Regions from separate parts of the Halanaerobium sp. genome, predicted to be linked through region 1. Evidence: riboswitches for the same ligand, from Rfam matches in the RefSeq annotation. Region 1 holds a riboswitch; the other holds the start of a gene.
What was found. A riboswitch is a leader RNA that binds a small molecule or an ion and turns the genes downstream of it on or off. The one in region 1 is predicted to bind FMN.
Positions count from the first base shown of each region.

Region 2: another riboswitch for FMN. It lies ahead of CI949_RS03530 (ECF transporter S component); the one in region 1 lies ahead of ribD (bifunctional diaminohydroxyphosphoribosylaminopyrimidine deaminase/5-amino-6-(5-phosphoribosylamino)uracil reductase RibD).

Region 1 covers NZ_QBLR01000085.1:1,211-6,612, forward strand. Annotated here, with positions in the region: gene CI949_RS10065 (bifunctional 3,4-dihydroxy-2-butanone-4-phosphate synthase/GTP cyclohydrolase II) at 46-1,236, opposite strand; gene CI949_RS10070 (riboflavin synthase) at 1,302-1,955, opposite strand; gene ribD (bifunctional diaminohydroxyphosphoribosylaminopyrimidine deaminase/5-amino-6-(5-phosphoribosylamino)uracil reductase RibD) at 2,010-3,158, opposite strand; FMN riboswitch at 3,380-3,496, opposite strand; gene CI949_RS10080 (hypothetical protein) at 3,551-4,930, opposite strand; gene CI949_RS10085 (LTA synthase family protein) at 5,040-5,402, opposite strand, start outside.
Region 2 covers NZ_QBLR01000017.1:1,223-6,624, forward strand. Annotated here, with positions in the region: gene trmL (tRNA (uridine(34)/cytosine(34)/5-carboxymethylaminomethyluridine(34)-2'-O)-methyltransferase TrmL) at 1-370, opposite strand, end outside; gene CI949_RS03525 (MBL fold metallo-hydrolase) at 436-1,194, opposite strand; gene CI949_RS03530 (ECF transporter S component) at 1,256-1,801, opposite strand; FMN riboswitch at 1,880-2,001, opposite strand; gene CI949_RS03535 (SpoIID/LytB domain-containing protein) at 2,067-4,160, opposite strand; gene CI949_RS03540 (PhoH family protein) at 4,178-5,402, opposite strand, start outside.

The sequences.
Region 1 (5,402 bases):
CTCCTTTTTGTGAATAATTTATTTTGTACCCGGTTCAAATAAGTTTTATAGATCGAGCAGGTGGCCCATTTTATCTTTTTTAACTTTGAGGTAAAACTCATTTTCCTGATTTGGGTCAATTTCGATTGGAACTCTTTCAGTCACCCTGAGGCCGTAACCTTCGAGTCCGACAATTTTGGTTGGATTATTTGTCAGCAGGCGGATTGTTGTCAGTCCAATTTCTGAAAGAATCTGAGCTCCAATTCCATAATCTCTTAAATCAGGATCAAAACCGAGAGCCACATTGGCTTCCACGGTGTCCATTCCCTGATCCTGCAGCTGGTAGGCCTTAATTTTGTTGACAAGCCCTATACCGCGGCCTTCCTGCCGCATATAGAGTACAACTCCTCGGCCCTCATCTTCAATTTGCTGCAGCGCTGCTGCCAGCTGCTCACCACAGTCACATCTTTTGGAGCCAAAAATATCTCCAGTAATACACTGGGAGTGAACCCGAACCAGTACATCTTCTTTATTTTCTACATCACCTTTGATAATTGCAATGTGCTCTTTATCATCAACTTTAGTTGTAAAAACCTTAATTTTAAAATCACCGAAATCAGACGGCAGTTCTGCTTCTGCTGCCAGCTCAATCAGCTTATCCTTTTCTTTTCTGTACTTGATTAAATCTTCAATTGAAATTAATTTCAAATCATGTTTTTCTGCAAATTCTTTCAGATAAGGTAGGCGCCCCATTTCCCCATCTTCTTTAATTATCTCACAGATAACTCCTGCAGGCTTTAAACCAGCCAGTCTGGCTAAATCAACAGCGGCCTCTGTATGACCGGCTCTTCTTAAAACTCCACCTTTTTTAGCAACCAGCGGAAATACATGGCCGGGGCGCATAAAATCACCGGCTTTGGAATTAGGATCGACCAGTTTTTGAATGGTAAGTGCCCTCTCCTGGGCAGAGATACCGGTTGTAACCTCTTTATGGTCAACAGAAACTGTAAAAGCTGTTCCGTGAGTTTCTGTGTTTTCATCAACCATTAACGGTAAATCAAGGCCTGAAATTGCCTCACTTTCCATTGGTGTACAGACCAGCCCTCTTGCCTCCTTGATCATAAAATTAATGGCCTCTTTATCTACTTTTTCAGCAGCCATTAAAAGATCACCTTCATTTTCTCGATCTTCATCATCAACAACTACTACCATTTTTCCTGCTTTAATATCTTCTACTGCAGCTTCTATTTTATCCATTTAAATTCTCCTTTCGGACAAATACTTACTTTAACTTTTCAAAAAAATATTTTTAAATATTTTGGTTATACAAAACCATTTTCAGCTAAAAACTCTTTCGACATCTCTGTCTCAGCTCTCGCTTGACTGGTCTTATTCCCGAGCATCTTATAAACATATTTGCCCAGCATATCAGTCTCAATATTAACCAAATCTCCAGCAGCAAGTTCGGAAAGATTTGTTTCTGCCCAGCTTTCTGGAATCAGTGAAATCTTTAAAATACCGTCTGTAATTCCCATCACTGTCAGGCTGACTCCATTTAAGGCAACCGAGCCTTTGTGAACAATAAATTTTTCTGTCTCCTGATCAACTTCCAGTTCTATAATTTTAGCATTATTTTCACTTTTAATTGACCTAACAGGTGCTGTGCTGTCAACATGTCCGGTGACAAAATGACCGCCAATAAAGTCATCTGGCCGCAGAGACTGCTCTAAATTAACAACTGATCCCCGCTCTAAATCACCTAAGTTGGTAGCTTTTAAAGTCTCAGGCATCACATCCGCCCTAAAATAATCACTGCCAAAATCAACTACTGTCAGACAGACCCCATTGACTGCGATGCTGTCTCCTTTTTTTACTTCATTTAGAACTTTCTCAGCCTTAATTTCCAGCTGATATTTGCTGCTGCCTTTAAATTTGCGCAAAAATTTCCCTTTTTCCTGTATTATACCGGTAAACAATAAATTCACCTCCCAGTTCAGTCCACAGTTCAGTGGCATATTTATAAACTAAACTCAGCTTTGAGTATTTTTCCTTTCTCCAATTAATAGAATATTATCTCCCAGATTTTTCTGTTCAGTAATTTTTAGTTCAACTGCAGCTGACATCATTTTGGGACCGCTGCCGCAGAAAGAAGCTATACCGTCACTGCCTCCATAAATTTTAGGAGCAATAAAATAATAAAATTTATCGACCAGATCTTCCTGCAGAAATGTATGACTTAATCTCGCTCCTCCTTCAACCAGGAGACTGCTTATTTTACGCTGATGCAGGCTTTTTAAAATTTCTCTGAGCTGAAAATAACCATCATTTTCAGCTTTAAAACTCAGAAGCTGAACCTGCTCTTTTTCCATTAATTTTTTCTTTTTGGCGTGGATTGCTGCCGCCCTGGCAGGAGGAAAATCATCGGCACAGATAATCAGAGTTTCGGCCTCTGACTGCTGATTGATAATTTTAGCATCCAGCGGAATATCAAGCAGAGGATCCAGAATAATTCTTAAAGGATCGATTCCACTTTCAGCTTCCAGTCTGGCAGTTAGCGAGGGATCATCAGCCAGCACTGTACCAATCCCAACCATAATTGCATCAACCCGGTGTCTTAATTTATGACCTTCCAGTCTGGCTCTGGAGTTGGTAATCCATTTAGAATCGCCAGTGCTGGTGGCTATATATCCATCCAGGGTCTGAGCCTTTTTTAAATAGACAAAGGGATATTCACTCTGAATATATTTCAAAAAGCTTTCATTTAAAACTTCAGCTTTTTCCTGAAAAAGTCCGACTTCAACTTCTATCCCCGCTTCTTTCAGCATTTCAATTCCTCTGCCAGCAACCTCAGGGTTCGGATCAACCATAGCAATCACTGCTCTTTTAATCCCGGAATCAATAACTTTTTGAGCACAGGGTGGAGTTTTGCCATAATGACTGCAGGGTTCAAGTGTAACATAAATATCAGCACCGCGGGCAGCTTCTCCTGCAGCCTCGAGTGCGAAGACTTCTGCATGAGGCCCTCCATACTGCTGGTGATAACCCTCACCAATAATTTCTCCGTCTTTAACCACAACCGCTCCCACCATAGGATTTGGGGAAGTACTTCCTGCACCTCTGCGGGCAAGATTTAAAGCCCGGGCCATATACTTTTGATCATCAATTGAAAAATTCTGCATCTTATACCTCCAGTACTTCTGAGATTATCACTCTTTATTTGATAGTTTTTCTTTCCCAGATATTCAAAAATATTTTTAAAATCTTTTATAGTATTAAAATAGAAAAAGCCCCTCCATCACTGGAAGGACTTTAATAGTCATTTTTTATTTAAATCTATCAACAGCTAAAAAATTCACTTATTCTGCCATAAATATACAAAATAAATTAGATTAATAAATTTAAAATCTAACTCCCTTCCAGACTTTACTGTCGGTTCTGCATTTCATCAGATCAATCCAAAATGGACTTGTGGACTATTACCACCGGTAGGGAATTTCACCCATCCTCGTTAGTTATATTCAATTTTCTAGTTATATTTTAGCATTTTAAGCTTGAATTGTAAAGTTAAATTTTACTCAAAGTTTAAATTATCCAGTCTTCCCCAGAGCTCCAGCTGATAATATCCCTCTTCATCCTGCTCAAAATTATCACCATTTAGAAGTTGAGCAAATAAAAGGAGCTGTTCTACAGACTGATTTTTAGCTTTAAATTTAAGTAGTGAGCTGCTGATATAAGGTACCTCTTCACTATAATTGAATTCTGCATTCAGCCGGGCATCAATTAAGTTTGAAATTAAATCTAATTCGCTTCTGCCCTTCGGATGGTTAAACTGCTGCAGATAATTTAAAGAATCAATATTGAGTTCAAATTCACCATTTTGAGCTAAAATACCGAAACTGCTCTGATTTACTTCCTGACTTAAATTTTCTTTCAGGACAAGCTGAAAATCACTTAGATCGAAATTAAGATCAAATTTCTGAATTTGGTAATTCTTTTTTTCCGAATCTAAATACATCGCAAAATCAGAATCGAGATTTAATTCGGCAAAGGAAAATTGATTAAACAGCTCATTTCCAGAGAGATTTATTAACTCACCATTTAGAGCAAGTTGATAATTACTCTGCAGCTCTTTTAAAATCAGTTTTTGATTTTGGCGGCTGTAAAGAACAATTTCTGCCAGTGCTGTTTCCATTTCTTCTGCCATTTCTTCAGGCTCAGATTCTGTTTTAGAAGTCTCTGCTGCTTCCACTTCTGCTTCTGTTCTCTCCTCCAGCACAGTCTCAAAATCAAGTTGATAATCAATAAATTCATTTTTTAAAGCAAAATTATTTACAGTTAATTTCTGATTCTGGCTCTGATAATCAGCGTTAAAAGCGAAGTCTCTAAAAGTAGAAATTCGCTCCCAGTTAGCTTTAGTAATTCCATAACTTCGATAAAAGGGATAATCATAAATTACTTCTTCACTTGCAATATTTAAGCGATGATTATTTTTAATCAGCTGCAGTGGTTCCTTAACAGACTGAGAATTGATCTCCCCCTGATAGCTGAGGCTGCTGTTATAAAAGTCAAAATGATTATTCTGCTGCAGATCATAAAAACTAAATTTGTCTATTTCTGCTGTAATGTCTTTTTTAGCTAAAAATTTTCCATCTTTAAGGTAATTGAAAATCTGCTGCCAGCTGAATTCTATTTCTGCCCCGTTAAGTTCAATACTCTGATCACTGTTATTTTGGAAACTCAGAGTATTAAGCTCCACCCTTCTTAAAAGTGGGTTAGAATTAATATTTAAATAACGCAGCTGATAGTTATTTTCTGCTGCAATTTCTTTAAGATCATTTTCTAAATCTCCGGCCAGTTTGCGGCCCAAAAAATAATTCAGTGAAAATACTGCTGCCGCAATTAAGAGCATTAATAAGAGATAAATTGAGGCCTTTTTGAGAAATTTTTTCATAATTTGCCCCTTTCTTTTATTTTTATGAAAATTCTATTAATATTATAACATAAAGTCAAGTAAATAAAAATCTCCTCAGCCATAAACTTCAGGTTGAGGAGAATTAACTTTATTCACTTAAAAAGCTGTTCATTACTTCCTGCATATAATTAATTGTATTGTTTAAGCGTTCTTTTTCGTTTTCAGGAAGCTCAATATTTAAGTCGCCAGTACTCTTTTTATAGGAAATTTTTTCGAACTTAATTTCTTCTTCCGGGCCAGCAGGAACTCTAATGTAGAGCTGATCTTTATAAATTATCTGGGGTATCTCATGCAGAAAAAGCAGTGGATTTTCAAGATCTTTTAAAAGAGAAACTCCTAAAAATTCTTCCGGTTTTTCCGGATAACCCATTAGATCTAAAATTGTAGGAGCAATATCTGTATGACTGCCGCTTTTAGCAATAACTTCTGGCTCAATATCCTGATGATAAAT
Region 2 (5,402 bases), on a different contig from region 1:
TAGGAATCCTAATACATCTATCAAGATTATTTTCTAATAATTCTTCCGGTAGACCTGCTGTTTCTTTGCCAAATAGAAAATAATCATCATCCTGATATTCAAATTCAGCATATGATTTTGCTGCTTTAGTGGTTGCATAAAAAAAGCGCCCACCTTTATTTTCTTTAAAAAAATGCTCTAAATTATCATAATAACTGATATCTAATTTATCCCAGTAATCAAGTCCGGCTCTTTTTAGATATTTATCTGATGTTGAAAATCCGAGTGGTCTAACCAGATGCAGCTTAGAATCGGTTACTGCACAGGTGCGGGCAATATTTCCGGTATTTTGAGGAATTTCTGGTTCAACAAGTACAATATTCAAGTTTATCACCTTTGTTATATCTATTTTTCTGAATTGATTTTTACTTATCTTCTACAAAAGTTAAATTTCTATTAAACTTCTATTTTTAGACCATCATAAGCTGGACTTACATACTCAGGCAGATAATCATTTAATTTCTGATGGTCAAGTCTGTGAGAGATATGAGTTAAATAACCGTGTTTTAAATTTAAGCTTTCAATCAGCTCCACTGCCTGGTCAACCGACATGTGAGTTGGGTGTTCTTCAAAACGAAGTGCATCAACTGCTGCATATTCTATACCTTCCAGGAGTTTTAAAGAACTCTCAGAGATTTTACTGCAGTCAGTTAGATAGGCAAAATTATTAATCCGGTAAGCAAGTATCTTGTTGTCCCCATGATAGATTGGTACCGGTTGAACTGTTAAATCTTTAAAATGCATCTCTTCTTCAATCTTCTTTAAAATAACCTGGGGAACTCCTCCACCAGGATTTTCTTCGGAAAATATATAAGGAAAAACTTTTTTTATATGATTTAAAGTTTTATGATCACCATATACAGGCATTTCTTTACCCTGAAACCAGTTTAAAGCCCTGATATCATCAAACCCCATAATATGATCTGCATGAGCATGGGTCATCAAAACTGAATCAACATTTTTTATTTTATTAGCAATTAACTCCAGCCTCATCTCAGGCGGAGTATCAATTAACAAATTATATTCTTCACTTTTTATATGAATCGATGTGCGCATCCTTTTATTCTTTGGATTATTTGACTGACACACCTCACAATCACAGGCAATTACAGGTACCCCGTGGGAGGTTCCAGTTCCTAAAAATGTTATTTGCAAAAAAACAACCCCTCTCATTAAAAATTTTAACTTAAAAGAGGGGCATTTGTCAAACATTTAACTAATTTATTTGCTTTAATAATCCCTTATTTCTCAGGAAATTTGCCAGTTTTTTATAAATTAAAACTGTAATAATCGAGTTAATTACTGCTTTGGTTAAATTAAATGGTAAAATTCCGGGCAACATCATCTGTAGAACCTGTTCTCTGGGAATCCCATAAAAGATTGGATTAAAAATCAAATTGGCTCCTGCCATCACAACTGTCATTGCAATTGAACCAATTGCAAGTCCTTTAATTGCTCCGACTTTGTTATGGTGTTTTTGATAAAAATAACCTGCTGTACCCGCAAAGACACCTGTTGCTAGAAAATGCATAAAAGCCCCGAAAGGACCTCCCAGGCCTGTAAATACTGCCATTAAAATTGATAATATAAAGGTAGCCCCAAGTGCGGCAGCTGGCCCAAACATAAATGAAATGATTAAGATTGGAATATCTCCTGGTTCATAAATTAAAAATGGTAAAAACATCGGAAAACGAATCAGCAGCATTAATACCAGTGAAAAAGCTGATAAAACTGCAATTGTAGTAATTCTTTTTGTATCCATCTTTTCTCTCCTCATTGTTTATTTATTATCTCCAATTAAAACAAAAAATTAGCCCATTTTTACAGGGCTAATCAATTATCAAATCTTCTTTATTCCGGACTGTACCGTCGGTACTGGAATTTCACCAGTTCAGCTGAAGCTCGTGGACTATACCACCGGTTTGGAATTGCTTTTAAGCTCACCAGACCCTGAAGATAATATTTTTTTGTCAGTTTTATTATAAGCAATTTTTTCCCAAAAAGCAAATTTTTGATTAAACAGCTGCTTAATTAATTTTTTCAATTTCTACTCCGGGATAAAAATGCTTAATAATCTCCTGGTAATTCCAGCCTGCAGCTCCCATTCCTGCTGATGCTGACTGGTCAAGACCAAGATTATGACCCCAGCCGGAGCCGTAAACATAAAGTTCTTTTAAATAACCATTCTGATCATAGTGGCTGTCAAAATAAAAGCGGCTGCTTTTTAAACCCCCGAGTACTCTTCTGATCTGGGAGACACTGTAATCTTTACTTTCCTGATCACTGTAAATACTCAGTGAAGTAATTGTCCCACCCTGAGCTCGCTGATTGACCTCTATTTTTCTAATTTTATTTAGCTCGCTCCTGTATTCTATAACTTCTGCAGGAACTCTTAACTGCCAGCGATAATTACTGCTGCCGAAATCTTTAGAATAAGATTCTGGAGAAGATAAAAGCCACTGCTGCAGCTCAACTGGGGCCAGCGGAAACTCATAATCATCATTTTTCATCTGATTTGCCCCCCGCAGATAATACAAATCTGCAGACCAGATTTGATCACTGCGCTCTGTAAAACCACCACTGTTGCTGCTGAAAACAGCTTCAATAACTCTACCTTCATAGACTGCACTTTCTCCCTGAGTTGATAAAACTGCTTCTGTAGTGCGCTCATTTTCACTCATTATCCCATTATAGGCTGCACAGTGAACACTTGAACAGAGATCATAACCATCACTGCTGTGGCGTCCTAAATTGCTGAGCGTATAACTTCTAGCTGCTACAGCCTGGGCCTTTAAGGCTTCCTCTGGCCAGCTGGCATAAATTTCTGAAGGAACTACAGAAACCAAATAGGGTGTCAGTTCAACCTGATTAATTAGGGTAAACTCTTCTCCTTCACCTTTGATGATCATATTACCTCTGTACTGTCTGTTGCCGCTCCCCTGCCAGAAATATCCCTGACCATAATTAATATTATAGACATAAAAGGAAGAATTTTGCTGACTGCTGTAAATCTGATATTCAAGATCAGAGCTGCCGAGCCTTACTCTTTCCTCCTCAGTTCGAATAAATATTGATCCAGCTTCTATTTCGAGCAGATAATTTTTTCGCGGCTCAGCTCGATAGATAATTTTACCATCATAAACTACTGAAAAAGGATCTGAATACTGGAAAAGAAGATGTTCATTATTTTCCTGGAGTCCAATTCTCAGCAGCTGATTTTCTTCCTGATTTTTTAGTTCTTCAACTTCACGCCAGGAAGCCTCTAAAGTAAACGGATTAATTTCTTCTGGTTCTTCTTGATCTTCAGCATCAGGTTTTAGCTGAGGATATTTATCCTGATATTGATTAATTTTCTGATAGGCTAAGTCTCTAAACCAGCCATAAGAAAGGGTCCGCTGCCAGTAATTATAAGCTTCAATTTCTTCACCGGCAAGTTCAAGCATCTCAGCCATATTTTTAAAGAGATATGTCTGACCTCTATTTTCCTCATAGGCTGACTGATAATTATTAAATGCCTGCTTAAAATTATCCTTTTTCCGGTTTAGTTCTGCACTAAGTAGATAAACTTCCGACTGATTAACTTTTAAATTAGTGATTTTCATCAAATATTCTTCTGCTTTATCAAGGTTATCTAAATCTAAATTATTCTTAATCAAGTAATAATATTTCTGGTAACGCAGAGATTCCTGCTCCAGCTGCTCATCAACCTTATTTTCCAAAATATAATTTGAGGCAAGCTGATTGTTGAGCTCATAAAAATTAACTGCCAGATCCAAATAGTCCTGGTTCTGATTACTTAAAATCGTTAACTGCATCCGCGTCTTATTTTCTGCCTGCAGTTTATTCTGATCATTATAGATTACAGCCAGATTACGCCTGCTTTCTAAATTAAACGGAGAAAGTTCAATTATCTCCTGATAATAGTTTTCTGCCGTAGAATAATTCCCCTCATAATATGCTTCCTCTGCTAATTTAAATAATTCATTGATAGTTCTATCTCTGCTCTCCTGAGCCATGGTTACAGCTGCCTTTTCTTCCTCCTGATAAAAATGATCAACAACTGGAATTAAAATCCCCAGTAAAAGAGCAGAGATTATTATTAACCTAAAAACTTTTTTCATTAAATACAACTCCTAGTTTAAAGAAGATCACTTGCAATCTCGGCAAGTTCAGATCTTTCTCCTTCCTTTAGCATAATGTGACCGGCAATTTTTTGATCATGAAATTTATGAGCAAGATAATTTAATCCATTCTTATGAAAGTTCAAATATGGATTATCTATCTGATAAGGGTCACCGGTAAAGACTAATTTAGACCCTTCTCCAGCTCTGGTCACTATTGTTTTAACCTCATGTAAAGATAGATTTTGTGCTTCATCGATTATTATAAACTGATCTGGAACAGACCGCCCTCTAATATAGGTTAACGGTTCAACCTGAATTAAATCTTTATCAAGTAATTTCTGATAGGCATAATCTGCATTTTTATTTCGGTGAACAATAAAGTCCAGATTATCAAAAATAGGCTGCATCCAGGGGCCCATTTTTTCTTCAACATCACCCGGTAAAAAGCCCATTTCTTTACCCATTGGCTGGATTGGTCGAGCCACAAGCAGCTTGGAATAAGTCTGCTCATCTACCGCCTTTGCCAGACCTGCTGCTATTGCCAGTAAGGTTTTACCTGTACCAGCTTTACCTGACATAGTCACCAGTTTAATTTCATCATCAAGCAGCAGTTCAAGAGCAAGCTGCTGTTCCCTATTTCTGGCTCTAATTTTTGCCGGCTGACTCTTATTATAGCGGAGAGTAACCAGATTTTCGCCATCGAATCGGGCCAGAGCAGTATTTTTATTTCGATCATCAGCTGTCAGCTGTACAAATTCATTTGGATAAAGTGAGTCATCGAGCTGATCCAGTTCTGCTGGAGAAATTTTTTCTTCCTTAAAAAATTTATCGATTAACGAAGAACTGCAGCTAATTTCCTTAAACCCCGAATATATTTCTTCTTCCTTCAATCTGCTTGAATTATGCTCTTCTGCCTCCAGACCATAGGCATCACAGATTAAGCGCAGATTGATATCATCAGAGATCATTACTACCTTTTTATCTGAGTTTTCTTTCTGAAGGTGAATTGCAGTTGAGATGATTCGATTATCCATCTTACTGGAGCTCAATCCTTCGGGAAGTTCGAGTCCACCATTGATAACAATTTTAATAGTTCCACCTGAATCCAACTCTACCCCGTCGTGCAGATTACCCTTAGCTCTAATTTCTTCTAAAATTCTTGAACTTTCGCGGGCATTATAACCTAAATCTGAACTTTTTGTCTTCAAATTATCAATTTCTTCTAAAACAGCCAGTGGG